Regions from separate parts of the Arthrobacter sp. K4-10C genome, predicted to be linked through region 2. Evidence: riboswitches for the same ligand, from Rfam matches in the RefSeq annotation. Region 2 holds a riboswitch; each other region holds the start of a gene.
What was found. A riboswitch is a leader RNA that binds a small molecule or an ion and turns the genes downstream of it on or off. The one in region 2 is predicted to bind thiamine pyrophosphate.
Positions count from the first base shown of each region.

Region 1: it holds a riboswitch for thiamine pyrophosphate, as region 2 does, so the genes downstream of both, thiD (bifunctional hydroxymethylpyrimidine kinase/phosphomethylpyrimidine kinase) here and AC5RUU_RS12445 (ECF transporter S component) in region 2, are expected to answer to the same signal.
Region 3: it holds a riboswitch for thiamine pyrophosphate, as region 2 does, so the genes downstream of both, thiC (phosphomethylpyrimidine synthase ThiC) here and AC5RUU_RS12445 (ECF transporter S component) in region 2, are expected to answer to the same signal.

Region 1 is NZ_JBNHFI010000015.1:21,117-27,092, forward strand. Features, by position in the region: gene obgE (GTPase ObgE) at 1-547, opposite strand, end outside; gene rpmA (50S ribosomal protein L27) at 664-927, opposite strand; gene rplU (50S ribosomal protein L21) at 989-1,297, opposite strand; gene thiD (bifunctional hydroxymethylpyrimidine kinase/phosphomethylpyrimidine kinase) at 1,570-3,105, opposite strand; TPP riboswitch at 3,113-3,210, opposite strand; gene AC5RUU_RS18405 (Rne/Rng family ribonuclease) at 3,368-5,976, opposite strand, start outside.
Region 2 is NZ_JBNHFI010000008.1:48,419-54,394, reverse strand. Features, by position in the region: gene AC5RUU_RS12460 (glycoside hydrolase family 25 domain-containing protein) at 1-568, shown strand, start outside; gene AC5RUU_RS12455 (energy-coupling factor transporter transmembrane component T family protein) at 573-1,373, opposite strand; gene AC5RUU_RS12450 (ABC transporter ATP-binding protein) at 1,370-2,923, opposite strand; gene AC5RUU_RS12445 (ECF transporter S component) at 2,923-3,546, opposite strand; TPP riboswitch at 3,605-3,741, opposite strand; gene AC5RUU_RS12440 (heme-degrading domain-containing protein) at 3,823-4,374, shown strand; gene AC5RUU_RS12435 (hypothetical protein) at 4,371-4,577, shown strand; gene AC5RUU_RS12430 (DUF4383 domain-containing protein) at 4,693-5,151, shown strand; gene AC5RUU_RS12425 (iron-containing redox enzyme family protein) at 5,214-5,976, shown strand, end outside.
Region 3 is NZ_JBNHFI010000009.1:16,935-22,910, forward strand. Features, by position in the region: gene AC5RUU_RS13545 (hypothetical protein) at 1-177, opposite strand, end outside; gene AC5RUU_RS13550 (VOC family protein) at 269-1,144, opposite strand; gene AC5RUU_RS13555 (amidohydrolase family protein) at 1,251-2,333, opposite strand; TPP riboswitch at 2,412-2,519, shown strand; gene thiC (phosphomethylpyrimidine synthase ThiC) at 2,514-4,349, shown strand; gene AC5RUU_RS13565 (alpha/beta hydrolase) at 4,420-5,154, opposite strand; gene ffh (signal recognition particle protein) at 5,257-5,976, opposite strand, start outside.

The DNA.
Region 1 (5,976 bases), on a different contig from region 2:
GCGCCGCTGACATTGCCGCGATAAGGCTTGATTTGCCGGCCGACGGGAAGCCGACCAGCGCGATGTCCGCAATGGACTTCAGTTCCAGGACGATGTCCCGGGCCTCGCCCTCGATGCCCAGCAGCGCGAATCCCGGCGCGCGGCGTTTCTGCGACGAGAGGGCAGCGTTGCCCAGGCCGCCGATGCCGCCGGCTGCGGCGACGTATTCGGCGCCTTCACCCACCAGGTCCGCCAGGACGGTGCCGTCCTTGGCCTTGACCACAGTGCCATCGGGGACGGGCAGGACGAGGGTCTCGCCGTTCTTGCCGCCTCGCCAGTCGCCCATGCCCGGGCCACCGTTGCTGGCATGGCGGTGCGGGGCGTGGTGGTAGTCGAGGAGGGTGGTGGTCTGGTGGTCCACGCGCAGGATGACGTCGCCGCCGTTGCCGCCGTTGCCGCCGTCGGGACCGCCGAGCGGCTTGAATTTCTCGCGGTGGACGGAGACACACCCGTGGCCGCCGCTACCGCCGGATACGTGCAGTACTACCCGGTCTACAAAACTGGCCACGTAAATCTCCTCAGTGCTGTTTTGCCGGCGCCCAGAGGCGCCATCACGATTGTAATGCGGTTAAAAGAACAGTGGAGCGGGCCATCAGGCCCGCTCCACCGCTTTGAATCTGGTTGTTACTCTGCAGCTGCAGCAGCAACGATGTTGACGACGCGACGACCGCGGCGGGTACCGAATTCAACGGCTCCCGGGGTCAGTGCGAACAGTGTGTCGTCGCCGCCACGGCCAACGCCGGCGCCCGGGTGGAAGTGGGTGCCGCGCTGGCGGACGATGATCTCGCCGGCGGAAACTACCTGGCCGCCGAAGCGCTTGACGCCGAGGTACTGTGCGTTGGAGTCGCGGCCGTTACGAGTGGAGCTCGCGCCCTTTTTATGTGCCATCTGAAATGCCTGCCTCTAAATTCTGGGGAATTTGCTGAAAAACCTGAACAGTAACCGGTGGTTACTTGATGCCGGTGATCTTGACCTTGGTCAGTTCCTGGCGGTGACCCTGGCGCTTCTTGTAGCCGGTCTTGTTCTTGAACTTCTGGATGACAATCTTGGGACCACGGAGGTCCTGGAGGATCTCAGCCGTGACAGTCACCTTGGCCAGGTCGGCAGCGGCGGAGGTGACCTTGTCACCGTCTACCAGGAGCAGTGCGGGCAGCTGAATGGTGCTGCCAGCCCCACCGGCGACGCGGTTCAGGGTAACGAAGTCTCCGACGGAAACCTTCTCTTGGCGGCCGCCTGCGCGGACAATCGCGTACACCACTTGGGAACTCACTTCTCTCGACGTTTCTAACAAAATTTGCGTGCGGAACCGGCTCTAACAGGCTGGTTTCTCGCTGTGCCTCAACGCCGTGGGGTCATAACCCAAGTGTTGGCGTAAGCACCGAAGAACTAGACTACGCTAATTTCGTCTTCGGCCGCAAATGAGGCTGGCTCCGGCGCGCCTACTGTGATAGCAACCACAGGACAGTGGCACCACAGTGGGCGGCGGTACCGCGCACCATCCATGATACCGCCGGGACCGCCCCGGGAGGCTCAGGAGTGCAGCCGCGGCGCGTCGAAAAACTCCACTTCCAGGCGGCAGGACTGCTTGAAGGCCGTGGCCATGGCGGCCCGTTCAGCGTCCGACGCGTTCCGGCCGGCCTCGTCCACGAAGGCGATGGCCTTGCGGGTTGCCTCGGCGAAGTCCTCGTCGGCGTAGGTCCGGAGCCACTCGGCGTAGGGGTGCCCGGCCGGTTCACCTGCGGCCAGGAACTGGGCGTGCAGCTTTTTGCCCACCTCCGCGTACAGCCAGAAACAAGGGAGGACGGCCGCGGCCAGCACCGCGTAACTGCCCGACGCCGAGGCCGCCGTGAGGTGGTCGACGTAGGACTTTGTCACAGGACCCAATTCGGGCCGGACGGTGCGGGTGCTCAGCCAGGACCTGTGCAGCTCAGACTCCACTTCAAGGCACTGCTGCGCGGACCCGGCCCAAAACAGCTGCTCCGCCTCGGTGGGCGCAAGGGCGCTTGCCCTTGCCAGGATCCGGGAGTAGCCGTTGAGGTAGATGGCGTCCTGGGCCAGGTAGTAGGCAAACTCCTTCTCGGGCAGGCTGCCCGTGGCCAGTCCGCGGATGAAGTCCAGCCCGTAAATGGCGTCCAGGTCCGCTTCAGCAGCAGCCCTGAGGCTGGCCGCGAAAGCCCCCTGGTGCGGAACCGGCCGCACGTGGTGGAAATGGTGGACGGGCCCGTTCCCGGTTCCCACCTCCAGGCGGCCAGCGGTTTCCAGCGCACCGACCAGCCAGGGCTTCACGTCCCGCAGGGCCGCCTCCCAGTCCCCCAGCCGCGCCTGGACAGTGGCCATTGCGGAGGACAGCGAACAGCCGGTTCCGTGGCTGTTCCGGGTTGCCACCCGCTCCCCCGGCACCTCCACGACCTCGGCGCCCAGCAGCCCGCCGGTATTCACCAGCGCGTCCGGGCAGTCCGCACCCGCCAGATGGCCGCCTTTCACCAGGACCGTGGCACCGGTGGCCGCGGCAAGTTTCCTGCCCTGTGCCAGGGCTCCGGCCCAGGTGTCCTGCTGTTCCTCCCCTACGAGGATGGCCAGTTCGGCGAGGTTGGGGGTGATGAGGTGCGCGAGCGGCAGGAGTTCGCGAAGCGCCGCCTCGGCGGATTCTTGCAGCAGCCGGTCACCGCTGGTGGCCACCATCACCGGGTCGAGGACCACGACGGCGGGGCGTACGTTTTCCAGCCATGTCCGTACGGCGGCGATCACCCCGGCGTCGCCCAGCATGCCGATCTTGACGGCGTCGATGCTGATGTCGTCGCTGATGGCATCCAGCTGGGCCGCCAGGAAGGACACCGGCGGCACATGGACCGCAGCCACACCGTGGGTGTTCTGTGCGGTAAGGGCGGTGATGGCGGCCATACCGTACCCGCCGTGAGCGGCGATGCTTTTCAGATCCGCCTGGATACCTGCACCCCCCGACGGGTCCGAGCCGGCGATGGACAGGACACGCGGCACGTCCCTGCCGGTCCCGGGCGGCACGGTAGCGGTTTCAAGAGTGCCGGCCTGGAGATCTACTGGGGGCAAAACAAGAGTCGAAGACAAGAGACATCCCTTCGCCGGTACTAGCCGGACAGGTTCAACGGGTCTGGATCTCAGCCGGCCCTTCGCGCGGCACCCCGTGTCAGTCCCCCAGCCTAGCCGTTTTGCTTCGGGCGCCTCAAAGGTGAAGCGGGCATTGCGCGAAAAGTCCCCGTTTGGTGGACTTTTCCCCCGGTACTTCAGAGGGGAGAAGTCCACCAAACGGGGACTGGTCGAAAGGTGGGGCTCCCGGCGCACCCGCCAAGGGTTACAGCTCGGAGGCGGGAACCCCGACGCCCAGGATGATGGGCGCCTCGGCGGGTTTGGCAGTCCCATCCTTGCGGTCTGCGGAGGCCGCGGGTTCCGGCGCCTTGGCAGCATGTGTGTGCCCGGTGCTGGCCGCAGGCGCGTTCTCATGGTGCTGCACAGTGGTTTCATTGGCGGCACCCTGGGCACGGCTGGCGCTGCGGTTGCGCCGCGGCCGGCGCTGGCGGGTCTGGTCCACAGTGTGGTCAGACCAGTCCTTTTCCTCTGCTGCGGGTGCAGGCGGCTGTTCGGCGTTGACCGGCCCGGCCTCGGAAACCTTGGTTTCATGTTCTTCCGCCGGCGTTTCACCAGCAGGTGCCGGTTCACCAAGGTGGGCGAAAGCTTCAGCGAGCCGGTCCAGGGTGAGGGCCGGCTGCGGCTGCTGTTCTTCGGCATGCTCCACGAACGGCAGGACAACCTTCTCGCCGCCGAAGGTCAGGACAGCCGCCGGCCGGGGCGCCGCGCCGGCGTCGTGCTTGTCTTCTGCGGCCGGCGTTTCGGGCTGGACTGACTGCGCCTGTTTGGCCGCCGCCACCTCGTCATCGTGCAGGTGCGCCGCATGCGCCGCGGCAGCGATGTTGGCAAGGGCCAGCCTGGTGGCTTCCGCCTTCGCGTGCCGCTCGGCATCGGCCGGATCCGGATGGACGGTATGGACATGCACCGCCGCAGCCGGGGCAGCTTCAGGCTGCTGGCCACCGCGTCCGCGCCGCCGTTTGCGGTCCGGCCTGCCGTTCGGCTGGCTGCTGTCGGTCCGCTGTCCCTCATTACGGTGCCCTTCGGCGCGGACGTCGGGCCGAATGTCGGAACGCTGCACGTGGTGCTCGGCGGCAACGATGTTCGCGCGGCGATGCTCCACGGGGTCGTCGTGGGTCACCACACCGCGGCCGGCGCACGCTTCGCACTGCTCCCCGAACACCTCAAGGAGCCCCGTGCCCATGCGCTTGCGGGTCATCTGGACCAGGCCCAGCGACGTGACTTCGGCAACCTGGTGCTTGGTGCGGTCGCGGCCCAGGCATTCCACCAGGCGGCGCAGGACCAGGTCCCGGTTGGATTCCAGCACCATGTCGATGAAGTCGATGACGATAATGCCGCCGATATCGCGGAGGCGGAGCTGGCGCACCACTTCCTCGGCTGCTTCAAGGTTGTTCTTGGTGACGGTTTCCTCAAGGTTGCCGCCGCTGCCCGTGAACTTGCCGGTGTTGACGTCCACCACGGTCATGGCCTCGGTGCGGTCGATCACCAGAGAACCGCCGGAGGGCAGGAACACCTTGCGTTCCAGGGCCTTGTGGATCTGCTCATCGATCCGCCATGCCGCAAAGATGTCCTGGTCCTTGGTCCACTTCTCAAGGCGGCCCACCAAGTCCGGGGCAACGTAGGTGACGTAGGCCTCAATGGTGTCCCAGGCTTCTTCACCGGACACGATCAGCTTGGAGAAGTCCTCGTTGAAGACGTCACGCACCACCTTGATGGTGAGGTCCGGCTCGCCGTACAGCAGTTCGGGTGCCAGGACCTTGGTGGAGGTGGACTGGCTTTCGATGCCTTCCCACTGCGCGCGCAGCCGATTGATGTCGTGCGTCAGCTCTTCCTCGGACGCTCCCTCCGCGGCTGTGCGGACGATGACCCCAGCCTGCTCAGGGAGGCGGTCCTTGAGGATGCGCTTGAGGCGGTTGCGTTCGACGTCGGGCAGCTTGCGGGAGATGCCCGTCATGGAACCGCCAGGCACGTACACAAGGTAGCGTCCGGGCAGCGAGATCTGGCTGGTGAGGCGTGCGCCCTTGTGCCCGACGGGGTCCTTGGTCACCTGGACCAGGACGGTGTCGCCTGACTTGAGGGCGTTTTCGATACGGCGCTGCTTGCCCTCGAGGTTGACGGCCTCCCAGTTCACCTCGCCTGCGTACAGAACGGCGTTACGGCCGCGCCCGATGTCAACGAAGGCTGCCTCCATGGAAGGCAGGACGTTCTGGACCTTGCCCAGGTAGACGTTGCCGATCAGCGAGTCCTGCTGGGTCTTGGAGACGAAGTGCTCGGCCAGGACGCCGTCTTCGAGGACCGCGATCTGGATTCTGTCATCGCGCTGGCGGACGATCATCTGCCGGTCCACGGACTCCCGGCGGGCCAGGAATTCGGCCTCGGTAATGACAGTGCGGCGGCGGCCCGTATCGCGCGACTCGCGGCGGCGCTGCTTCTTCGCCTCCAGGCGGGTGGAACCCTTCACACTGGTAACCCGGTTGCTGGCGACCTGCTCGCTCACGGCCCGGGGGGCGCGGACACGGGTCACCGTGTTGGGCGGGTCGTCATCCCCGCCGCCGGTCAGCTCGAGGTCCTGGTCACCGCGGCGCCGCCGGCGCCGGCGGCGGGACGTCACGCCCTCTTCCAGCAGCCCGGACCGTTCTTCGTCAGCGTCTTCGGCGTCGTCGCCGCCTTCGGCATCGGCGCCGGAGTCCGCATCGCGTTCATCGAGGCGGCTGCGCCCGCGGCGTCCGCGGCTGCGGCGCCTGCGGCGGCTGGCGGAGTCGTCCGCGTCGCCGTCCTCGGCGTCGTCCGCTTCCGCTTCCTCGGCGGCGGCTGCCG
Region 2 (5,976 bases):
AGCCGCCTCGCCAGGCCTCCCCACCCAGCCGGCCGTGTCGCTGTACGTCAACACGGCGAATCCGGGCAGCGCGGGATCCTGGTGGCCGGTGAGCGATGAGTACCCCATTGGGCGGACGGTCCAGAACCCCTACGGCCCCTGCAGCGAAGGGGATTACGGCGCGGCCTGCGCCTACATGTACGGCTACGCCAAGGCCTACGACGACGCCTACATCCGCGGGATCAGCAACCCCGCCGACTACGTCTGGTGGCTGGACGTGGAAACCGAAAACAGCTGGTCCGGCGACAAGGACGCGAACCGGGCAGTCCTGGAGGGCATGACCGACTTCTTCCATAGCATCGACGTCAAGGGCGTTGGCATCTACTCCACCTCGCTGCAGTGGGGCCGGATCGTCGGAACTGTCAGCAGCTCCAGCAACCTCTACCCGCTGCCGAGCTGGCTGGCCGGCTCCCGCAACGCCTACCGGGCCGCAAGCGCCTGCTCAAAGGCTCCGTTGACACGCGGCGGCAAGGTGGTCCTGACGCAGTTCGTGTCAGGTGGCTTCGACTACAACTACGCGTGCAAGTAGGAACTTAGCTCCCCAGCCACACCATGTTCCACGTGCCGGCAGAGACTGCTGCCACAACTGCGAGTCCTGCCATCAGCAAGCCGCCTGACAGCACCCACGCATCCAGCGCACTGTAGGTGGAGGCGCGGGCCCAGGTGCGGGTCCCGCCGCCGAAGCCACGGGCCTCCATGGTGACGGCCAGCCTGGACGCCCGGCGGATGGCCTGCACCAGGAGGCCGAAACTCTGCCCCAGCGTGGCTTTCACCCGCTGGACCGCGTTGCCCCGGGAGCCTACGCCCCGGGCGCGGCGTGCCATGCCGATGGTCTGCCATTCCTCCGCCATCAGGCCCACGAGGCGCATGGCGGCCAGGGTACCCAGGACGAACCGGTGGGGCAGGTGTGCTTTCTGCGCCAGCGCGTCGGCGAGGTCGGTGGGATCAGTACAACTCATCAGCAGGACCGCGGGCAGCGCGATGGCCAGGCCGCGGAGCATGAACCCCACCCCCATCTCCAGGGAACCTTCGCTCATGGTCCAGATGCCGGCGTCGATGAGCGTCCTCCCGCTGTCCGGCGCCAGGATGGAGGTGCTCCAGCCACCCACGGCGGCGGCGACGATCAGCGGCCACCCACGCTGCCAGAGCAGTGTGAGCGTGAGGCCGGCAAGGGGGAACAGCAAGAACTCGAAGGCCAACGCCACCGAGGCCGACACCCAGTCGATGGACAGCGCCAGTACAACGGTGATGAGGACGACGGCGGCCAGCTTGCTGAGCGGATTGGCGCGGGTCAGCAGGGCGTGGTTGCCGCGCAGGTTCAGTTCCTGCCTCACAGGGCCACCTTTTCCGTCGTTGCCAGCTTCAGCTCTGTCCCGCCCAGGGCGGCGGTGAACTCGGTGTCGTGGGTCACGGACACTACGGCGGTGCCGGAATCAAGCAGTTCGGAGAGGAAGGACGCCAGCTCGGCCCAGGTGTTGGCGTCCTGGCCAAACGTCGGCTCGTCCAGAACCAGCACCTGCGGGCTGGCCGCAAGGACGGTTGCCACGGAGAGCCGCCGCTTCTCCCCGCCGGAGAGGGTGTAGGGGTTGGCATCCACCAGGGATGTGAGCCGCAGCCGCTCCAGCAGTTCGTCGACGCGGTCCTCGCCGTGGCCCAGGTGCCGCGGTCCGAACAGCAGCTCATCCAGCACCCGGCCGGTGACGAACTGGTGCTCCGGCTCCTGGAACACCGTTCCCACCCGCTCGATCAGCTGCTCGGCCTTCCATTTGTAGGGGTCAATCCCCGCGCCCCGGCTCAGGTCGGTCGCTGCCGAGACCTTTCCGGCGACCGGCTCCAGCAGCCCCGCGAGGGTCAGAGCAAAGGTCGACTTCCCCGCGCCGTTGGGCCCGGTAATTGCGAGCGCCTGCCCGGCCCGGACCTGCGCGGAGATGCCCTCCTGCACGGGGACCGGCGGAATTTTCCGGAATCCGCTGCGGCGGGGACGTTCCCTGGACACGGCCACTTTCTCCGCGGCCAGCAGGAGGTTTCCCGTGCCGGGGGCAGGAACCGCGGCACGCGCACGCGTGGCCGGCAGGTAACCGGGCACCCATACCCCGGCTCCCACCAGCATGGCGCGAGCCTCGCCAAGCACCCGGTCCGGCGGTCCGTCAAGGAGCACGGCGGGATCAGCGGCCGAGCCTGGCTGCAAGACCACAATCCGGTCCACCAGGTCCTTCCACACCGACACCCGGTGCTCCACCACCACCAGCGTTGCCCCGGTTTTGTCCAGGCAGCGTTCCACGGCGGCACGGACCTCGAGCACTCCTGCCGGGTCGAGGTTCGCGGTTGGCTCGTCCAGCAGAATCAACCCGGGGCGCATGGCAAGGATGCCCGCCAGGGCAAGGCGCTGTTTCTGCCCGCCGGACAGCGCCGACGTGGGGTGGTCCAGTGGCAGGTGGGAAAGCCCGACGTCGGCCAGCGCCTCGTGGACGCGGGTCCAGATGGCGCCGCGGGGGACGGCGAGGTTCTCTGCGCCGAAGGCGACGTCGTCCCCAACCCTCGAGAGGACCACCTGCGTTTCGGGGTCCTGCTGCATCAGGCCAGCGCGGCCGCGCTGCCCCCGGGGGGACCCGCCGTCGACCAGCAGCGAACCCGACTCGTCGGAATCGCTGGCCTCGCCGTCGTCGTTCGCATCACCCAGGACTCCGGCCAGGGCATGGAGCAGCGTGGACTTGCCGGCGCCGGAGGGGCCCAGCAGGAGCACCCGCTCCCCCGGCCTGATGTCCAGGTCAAGGCCGTGGACGGCGGGCTTGGGGCGGCCGGCGTGCCGCCAGCCCCAGCCGCGGGCAGTGACGGCGGCGGGACGCACGGCCCCGGCCACGCCCTCGTGGATTGGCGCCTGCATCAGGAGAAGACGGGCTCCGTTGCCGCCTTCCGGGAAGCGAAGGAGCTCAGGACGCCGGTCCTGGCCAGGCCGCGGGTGGCAATCCAGGACAGGGCGCCGGCGATGACCGCGCCGGAAATCGCGGTGAAGATGATGTAAGCCAGCTTGTCGCCGGCCGGGTAGGCGATGTTCCAGCCCCACGGCGCGAAGGAGTCGTTCAGGCCGCAAAAGAGGCCGGCGGCGGCACCGGCGAGCAGCGCGACCGGCAAGTTGAACTTCTTGTAGACGAAGACCGCGAAGATGATCTCGGCGCCGAGGCCCTGGACGAGGCCGGAGAACAGGACCGACGCGCCGTACTGTGAGCCCATCAGGAGCTCACCAGTGGCTGCGACGGTCTCGCAGAACAAGGCGGCGCCGGGCTTGCGGATGATGAGCATGCCCAGCACTGCCGGGATCATCCAGCCACCGGCAATCAGGCCGGTGAGCGGCGGGTAAACGGCGTTCATGGGCCCGGATACTGCGGCTGCTCCCTGGGACCATGCCCAGAAAATGACGCCGCCAGCGATGGCGATCAGGGCCGCCACCACGATGTCCACGACCCGCCAGGACTTGCTGGTGGTCTTCTTGATTGCTGCAGTGCTCATGGAATCCTCCTGGGAAACAGGAGGGGAAAGCACGGCAAACGGCACTTCACCGCTGCCGGACTTCGAGAACTCGACTCCCTTGCGCCGGTACTAACCGGATCAGGTTCGAGGGTCTGCGGCTGTCCGCACTCTCAGCGCCCACCTGCGGTTCCTGGCCTTGCCAGTTCCGACGGCGGCGCTCCCCTGTCGTTGTGTGTTGCTTGATTTGGATGATGCATTGGATTGCCCTGTTGGGCGTGGTCCAGTTTACACCTGGACAGGGGTAGATTGTGGGCCATGACTGCCAATCCGCCGCATGTGACTGACTACGATCCGGACTCCGACGCCGTACAGCCGGAGGGCTCGCTGCAGGCCCTCATCGGCCGCATCGAAGGCGAAATCCACGAACTCCAGTTTCCAGGCTTCTCGCTGGACGACGCCCTGAACCTTGGCCTCCTCCTCGTGGAACTCGGGAAGGAACGCGGGCTGCCCATCGCGATCGACATCACCAAGGGTGAACAGGTCCTGTTCCACGTGGCCCTGCCCGGCGCCACCCCTGACAACGAACACTGGATCCGCGCGAAGCAACGGACAGCCGCCCGGTATGAGGTGCCTTCCCTCCTGGTGGGGCTGCGCGGCCGCCTCCGCGGGGGCCGGATCGAGGACCAGGGGTGGTTCGATCAAACGAAGTACGCGGCACATGGCGGTTCTTTCCCCGTCTACGTGGAGGGCGTGGGGTCGGTAGCCACCGTCACGGTTTCCGGACTCCCGCAGGTGCAGGACCACGACCTGGTGGTGGAGGCGATGCGTGAGGTGCTGCGGTCAACAGGGGCAGACGGCGCACCATGACCGGCTGGCCGGCTGAGAACCCCGTCCGGGCGGCGGTGGACAAGGCAGAGGACGAGATGATTTTCATTGGCCCGGACCATCCCTACTATCCCCTGCTGGCCGAACTGGTGTCCGCCGTCGGCAAGGCATGGCAACAGGGGTACGAGCACGGCCGCAACGGCGGACAGCACCCCAACCCCTACACCTGGACCGGCCCGGCATAAGGGGACTGCACAGTGTTGGCTTCCGGATACCCCGGCGCGGAAACAAAGCTTGCTTAGCTTTTGATAGTAATCATGCTTACTATATTGTTTCAACGCGTTTGAGGAGTATGGGAACATGGCAGTCAGCACCCGCCCCACGGGCGTCCGAACCGCCCTGCAGTGGTCTGCCCTGACTTCGGCTGCCGTATTCCTGCTCGCAGGCATCCTTGGATTCGTTCCGGGCATCACGAGCAACTACGGTTCCCTTGGCTTTGCGGGCCCCGGTTCGGAAGCGCTGCTGCTGGGTATCTTCCAGGTATCCGTCCTCCACAACCTCGTCCATCTTCTCTTCGGCATCGCAGGGGTTTTCATGGCAGGCACCCACCGGCAGGCGAGGAACTTCCTCATCTATGGCGGGGTCATCTACCTGGTCCTCTGGCTGTATGGCCTCCTAATCGGAGACACCACACCCGCCAACTTCATTCCCGAGAACTCTGCGGACAACTGGCTGCACCTCATCCTGGGCCTGGCCATGATCGCCCTGGCCGTCCTGCTCTCCCCCCGCACCACCCCGGCAGGCCGCCGGGAACGCTGACCACCCCCACTGCCGCCAGTGCAGACGGCAATGGCACACATTACCCAGATCAAGGAGCACCCATGGAAATTCCGAAGCCCAGAGGCCCCATCAGCAGCGCCCTGTTCGACGTTCTGGCGGACGGCCCGGACGGCTCCGGCGAAGCCCTTGCGGGGCTGTCGGAACTGGTCCCGCAGCGCCTGGCGGAAACGGGAGACATCATCGGCGATGATGATGCCCAGCTGGCCCTCTTCTGCCTCTACGAGCTCCACTACTCCGGCCTGGCAGGAGTATCGGACGAATGGGAATGGAGCCCGGGACTCATCCAGGTCCGGCAATTGCTGGAGAAGCCGTTCGAGACGGCCCTGCGCGCGGCTGCCAGGGAGGCCGCCGGCGACCTGGACCTTCCGGCTGCGGCCGACCTGACCAGCGACGCGGTGGCGGACATCCTTTTCGGTCTCGCCGGCAGGGATACCGGCCCCAGCGTCTCCCGGTACGTGGCCAGGAAGGCAAGCCTGGACCAGCTCAAGGAGTTCCTGATCCACAAGTCGGTGTACCAGCTGAAAGAGGCCGATCCGCATACGTGGGCAATCCCCCGGCTCAGCGGCCGCCCCAAGGCAGCATTGGTGGAGATCCAGGCGGACGAGTATGGCGGGGGCCGCCAGGACCGGATGCACAGCGCGCTCTTCGCCCGCACCATGCGCGGACTGGGGATGGATGACCATTACGGCGCGTACGTCAACGCCGTCCCCGCGGTCTCCCTTGCTGCCGTCAACCTGATGTCCCTCTGCGGGCTGAACCGGCGGCTCCGCGGCGCCATCACAGGCCACCTGGCCATCTATGAGA
Region 3 (5,976 bases), on a different contig from region 2:
CGCGCCACCGGCGTGCACGGCGGTGCCGGCAAGGTCCCCGAGCTGCTCCACCTCAAAGTCGCTGATGTCCGGGATCCGCACCCCCTGGCCGGCCGGCGCGCTGCCGCCTTCGTCGAGAAGGCCGGCACGCTTAAGCGCGGCATCATGGGTGGCGACAAAGATCTCGGTGAAGCCCATTGGAGTACCCTTCTTCCGTCGAAAGTGAGGCGGACGGGCTCATGTCCCGCACCCGGCCGTTCAGTTTCAGCCTAATACGGGGGCGCCGCGGTCAGCGCACTGCCACCCGGATGTTGTTCCGCCAGGGGTCTTCGAACCTCAGTTCCGCGCCGGTGTGGCGGGACGGCACTCCGGCGACCTTCAGGCGGTCAGCCAGCGCACCGACGTCGTCACCAGTGGGCACTTCGATGAGGACCTCGCCCAGGCCCAGCGTGTCCTTGCGGGGGCCCGCGCCGCGGCTGTTCCAGACATTCATGGCCATATGGTGGTGGTAGCGGCCGGCAGACACGAAGAGGGCCTGACCGTGCCAGCCCGCGGTTTTCTCGAAGCCGAGAATTCCGACGTAAAAGTCGCGGGCGGACTGCACGTCACCCACCTGGAGGTGGACATGGCCCACGCCGGCAGCGGTGTGGCGCTGCCCTTCAAGGGATTCCTCCGTGAGGTGCTGCTCAAGGTAGCGCTGCGGTGGAAGTGCCAGGCTGTCCATCACCACGTCCGTGCCGTTCCAGGACCAGTTGCTGCGCGGCCTGTCCCAGTACAGCTCAATGCCGTTCCCTTCAGGGTCATTGAAATAGAAGGCCTCGCTGACAAGGTGGTCCGCGCTGCCGGTGAAGGAGTGCGGATTGAACCGGGCGGCGGTGGCAATGGTGGCGGCGAGGGAAGCCTGGTCCTCGAAGAGCAGCGCGGTATGGAAGAGGCCGGCCTCTCCCCTGCCCGGAAGATTCAGCCCGGGCGCGGGCGCCAGGTGGACCAGCGGCTTCTGCAGGCGGCCGAGGTAGAGCCCGCCGTCCTGCTCCGCAACAACCTCAAGGCCGAGGGCACGCTGGTAGTAATCGGTCATGACCTTCATGTCGCCGACCTTGAGCATCACGGTGCCCATGGCGAGGTCGGCGGGAAGAAGATCCTGGCTGGTGGCTTCTGCAGTCATTGAACGCTCCCTGTGCTGGAGGCCGTGCGGATAAGACGGCCTGTCACAGTTAAAATTACTTGAAGCTTCAATTTATTCCAAGCACCTTTGAATTCCTGCAAACTCTTCAGGCGATGACGCGGCCTCCCAGCACCACGTGGGCCAGCTTCCGGATTGCGGCCGGCCGGACACGCGGATCGTCCCTGCAGATGACGACGTCGGCCCGCGCACCTTCCTGCAGGCCGTCCGCTCCGAGCCACTCCCGTGCGGACCAGCAGGCTGCGTCCAGCGCTGCGGGCATGGGAAGCCCGGCGGAATGCAAGGCGAAGATCTCGTCGGCGATCCGTCCGTGGCGGATGACGCTTCCGGCGTCCGTGCCGGCGAAAATCCGTACGCCGGCGTCGTAGGCCTCACCTACCCGTTCCAGGTGACGCTCCCACAGGGCAAGCATGTGCGCTGCATAGCGCGGAAACTTTGGCTGCGCCTGGGCGGCAATGTCGGGAAACGTGGCGATGTTCACCAGGGTGGGGACGATGGGCACGCCCTGCTCCGCGAAGCGGGGAAGGTGCCGGGGCAGGAGCCCGGTGGCATGCTCAATGCAGTCAATGCCGGCGTCCAGCATCTGGTCCAGGGTGTCTTCCGCGAAGCAGTGGGCGGTCACCCGGGAGCCTTCGTCGTGCGCGGCCTGCACAGCATCCCGGACGACGGCGGCGGGAAACGAGGGTGCCAGGTCCCCGGCCCGGCGGTCGATCCAGTCCCCCACGAGCTTCACCCAACCGTCTCCGTCGCGTGCCTGTTTGCGCACGGCCTCCACGAGGTTCTCCGGCTCCACCTCGTCCGCGAAGCCGCGAAGGTATCGGCGGGTGCGGGCAACGTGGCGTCCGGCCCTGATCAGCACCGGAAAGTCCCGGCCTCCCTGCATCCACCGGGTATCTGCCGGTGAACCGGCATCGCGCACCAGCAACGTGCCCGCCGCCAGGTCTGCCCGGGCCTGGGCGGCCGCGGTTGGAGCATCCACCGGCCCGCCGGGCCCGAGCCCGATGTGGCAGTGGGCATCCACCAGGCCCGGCAGCACCCAGCCGTCCAGCACGCGGTCCGGTGCCTGCTGCGGGCGGGCGAACGTGAGTTTCCCGTCCACTGACCACAGGCCCCGGTGTTCGCTGTCCGGTGCAGTCAGCACTGGCCCGCTGAATTCGATGATCTTCGGCATCCGGCACCCTTTTCGTCGCCAGTCAGGCTAGCACTGCCAATATGACAAGGGCTTCCGGAGCGGCTGTGGTAGCTTCGTTCCTGACCACACGGGTGCCCCTGCAGGGGCTGAGATCGGGCTGATGCAGCCTGCGACCGTCGAACCTGTCCGGGTAATGCCGGCGAAGGAAGTGAGTATTCCTTGAGTACACCAAATGAACAGCTGAGCCCTACCCGAAACCAGCCAGGGACAGCCCTGCCTGGTGAGAAGCCCGCGGAACCTGTTACCCAATCTTTGGCGTCGCATTCGTTGGCCTTCATAGAAGACACGGCTAACGGAATCCGGGTTCCGGTGACGGAGATTTCCCTGGAACCGTCACCCAATGGGGAAGTCAACGAGCCCTTCCGTACCTACCGGACCGCCGGCCCGGGCAGCGATCCGGTGATGGGCCTGCCTCCCTTCCGCTCCGCATGGATCGCGGCGCGGGAAGATACGGAAGCGTACAGCGGCAGGGGCCGGAACCTGCTCGACGACGGCCGCTCGGCTGTGCGCCGCGGTGCAGCCTCCGCTGAGTGGAGGGGTGCGCAGCCGGTGCCCCGCCGCGCCGTCGAAGGCCGGACCGTGACCCAGATGCACTATGCCAGGCAGGGCATCATCACCCCCGAGATGCGCTTTGTGGCCCTGCGAGAGAACTGCGATGTGGAGCTGGTCCGCAGCGAACTGGCCGCCGGCCGCGCCATCATCCCCAGCAACATCAACCACCCGGAGTCGGAGCCGATGATCATCGGCAAGGCATTCCTGGTGAAGATCAACGCCAACATCGGCAACTCCGCCGTGACCAGCTCCATAGCCGAAGAAGTGGACAAACTGCAATGGGCCACGCAGTGGGGCGCGGACACCGTCATGGACCTCTCCACCGGTGACGATATCCACACAACGCGGGAATGGATCATCCGCAACTCCCCTGTGCCGATCGGTACGGTTCCCATCTACCAGGCGCTTGAGAAGGTCAACGGCGAGGCCAACAAGCTAACCTGGGAAATTTTCCGTGACACTGTCATCGAGCAGTGCGAACAGGGTGTGGACTACATGACCGTCCATGCCGGCGTCCTGCTCCGTTACGTGCCGTTGACTGCCAACCGGGTCACCGGCATCGTCTCCCGGGGCGGATCAATCATGGCCGGCTGGTGCCTGGCGCACCACCAGGAGAACTTCCTCTACACGCACTTCGACGAGCTGTGTGAGATCTTCGCCAGGTACGACGTGGCGTTTTCGCTGGGAGACGGCCTGCGGCCCGGAGCAACGGCGGACGCCAACGACGCCGCGCAATTCGCGGAACTGGACACGCTCGCGGAACTGACGCAGCGCGCCTGGGAACACGACGTCCAGGTAATGGTGGAGGGGCCGGGGCACATTCCCTTCCACCTGGTCCGGGAAAACGTCGAGCGCCAGCAGGAGTTGTGCAAGGGCGCCCCGTTCTACACCCTGGGTCCCCTGGTTACCGACGTAGCGCCCGGCTATGACCACATCACATCAGCCATCGGCGCCACGGAGATCGCCCGGTACGGCACGGCGATGCTCTGCTACGTGACTCCAAAGGAACACCTGGGCCTGCCCAACAAGGACGACGTCAAGACGGGAGTCATTACCTACAAGATTGCAGCGCACGCCGCAGACCTGGCCAAGGGCCACCCCGGCGCTCACGAACGGGATGACGCACTGTCAAAGGCCCGCTTCGAGTTCCGCTGGCGGGACCAGTTCGCCCTGTCGCTGGACCCGGTGACCGCCGAGGCTTTCCATGACGAGACGCTGCCCGCGGAGCCGGCCAAGACGGCCCATTTCTGCTCCATGTGCGGACCCAAGTTCTGCTCCATGCGGATCAGCCAGGACATCCGGGATGAGTACGGCTCCGCGGAAGCGCAGGCAGCCCTGGCGGACATGGCAAGCGGCATGCGGGAGAAGAGCCAGGAATTCATGGCCTCGGGAGGCAGGGTTTACCTGCCGGAGCTGCGGCTACCCGAGAGTATCTCCACATAGAAGCCTTCCCTTTCGTCCGGCTGGCTATTGGGGGCCGGCCGGGCGGAGGGGAAGCCCGGGCCTGCGCGGGTCAGGACGCGCGGGCAGGCTGGGCCCTGCTGACGTCTCTGATGAAGGACCGGATGGTCCGGTCCCCGTCCGCGGAGTCCTGGGGCCTGTGCCCTCCGGGAGAGACGCGGTGCACGGCTCCGGTTTCGCGGAGGTAGCCGGCGATTTCCTCGTACAGGGGTTCCCAGCCCCCGGTCAGGACCAGGGTGGGGACGCCCGGAACGATATGCAGCGGCGCCTCCCATGAGGGCGCCTGCAGCCGGAGGCGCCTGGCGGACCGCTTCTCCTCCGCGGTGGCCGGTTCCTGCAGGTCAGTGGCGTACACCCGGCGCACAAACTCCCGCTGGAAATCGTCATCGCTGAGCTGGTGGCGGACCTCGAGCAGCGGCTGCATCAGCCTAATGTGGGCCGCGGTGGCCGGCAGTTCCGCCGTCAGTGACAGGCAGGCGGGTTCCACGAGTGTCAGAGAATAGACGAGGTCCGGCCGTTCGACGGCGGCCATCATGGCCGCGATGGCACCCTGGGCATGCGCCACCACGTGTCCGCCGGCGGCGCCCCGTCCGTCATCGGCCAGGGACCGCAGCACGATGGCGGTGTCTGCCGCGAATGAGGACTCGACAGGTTCCGCCTCCGGGTCAAAGCCGTGGCGGCGCAGGAACAGTGCGTCGTAGGACAGCGCCATGCCGTGCTGGCGCGGCCATGCCGCGGCACCGAAGCTTCCGGCGCCGTGCACGAACACTACCCTCTGCTTGAACATGTCCCAACCCTATTCCACGGCACCGACAACCCATGTCAGTAGCAGCAGGTGTCGTTTTGAGGGCTCAGAACGACACCTGCTGCTACTTGGATGGGGAAGCTGTCACTTGCCGAGGAACTTGTCGAAGCCCTTGGGCAGGTTCAGCTGGGAGGGGTCGAAGTCGCCGGGCTGCTGGCCGAAGGCGGCGCCGGTGGGCAGCGCCTTCGCGGCGTTGGCCCGGCGTGCCTCGGCGTCCTTCCGCTCCTGGGCTGCCTTGGCCGGGTTGCCGGACTTCGCTTTCTTCTTCGGCGCGTTCTTGGCGTTCTTCCGCGCCCCGCTGCCGGCACCGGGCAGGCCTGGCATCCCGGGCATGCCCGGCATGCCGCCCTGTGCCATCTTCTTCATCATCTTCTGGGCCTGGGCGAAGCGCTCCAGGAGTCCGTTGACCTCGGAGACGTGCACGCCGGAACCGCGCGCAATGCGGGCGCGGCGCGAACCGTTGATGATTTTGGGAGCCAGGCGCTCGTGCGGGGTCATGGAGCGGACGATGGCTTCCACGCGGTCGATCTCGCGCTCGTCGAACTGCTCCAGCTGCTGGCGGATGTTCTGGGCGCCCGGCATCATCATGAGCATTTTCTTCATTGAGCCCATGTTGCGGATCTGCTGCATCTGGGCGAGGAAGTCCTCCAGGGTGAAGTCCTCCTGGTCGGCGAACTTCTTCGCCATCCGGGCTGCTTCTTCCTTGTCCCAGGACTTTTCGGCCTGCTCAATGAGCGTAAGGACATCACCCATGTCCAGGATGCGCGAGGCCATCCGGTCAGGGTGGAACAGCTCAAAATCATC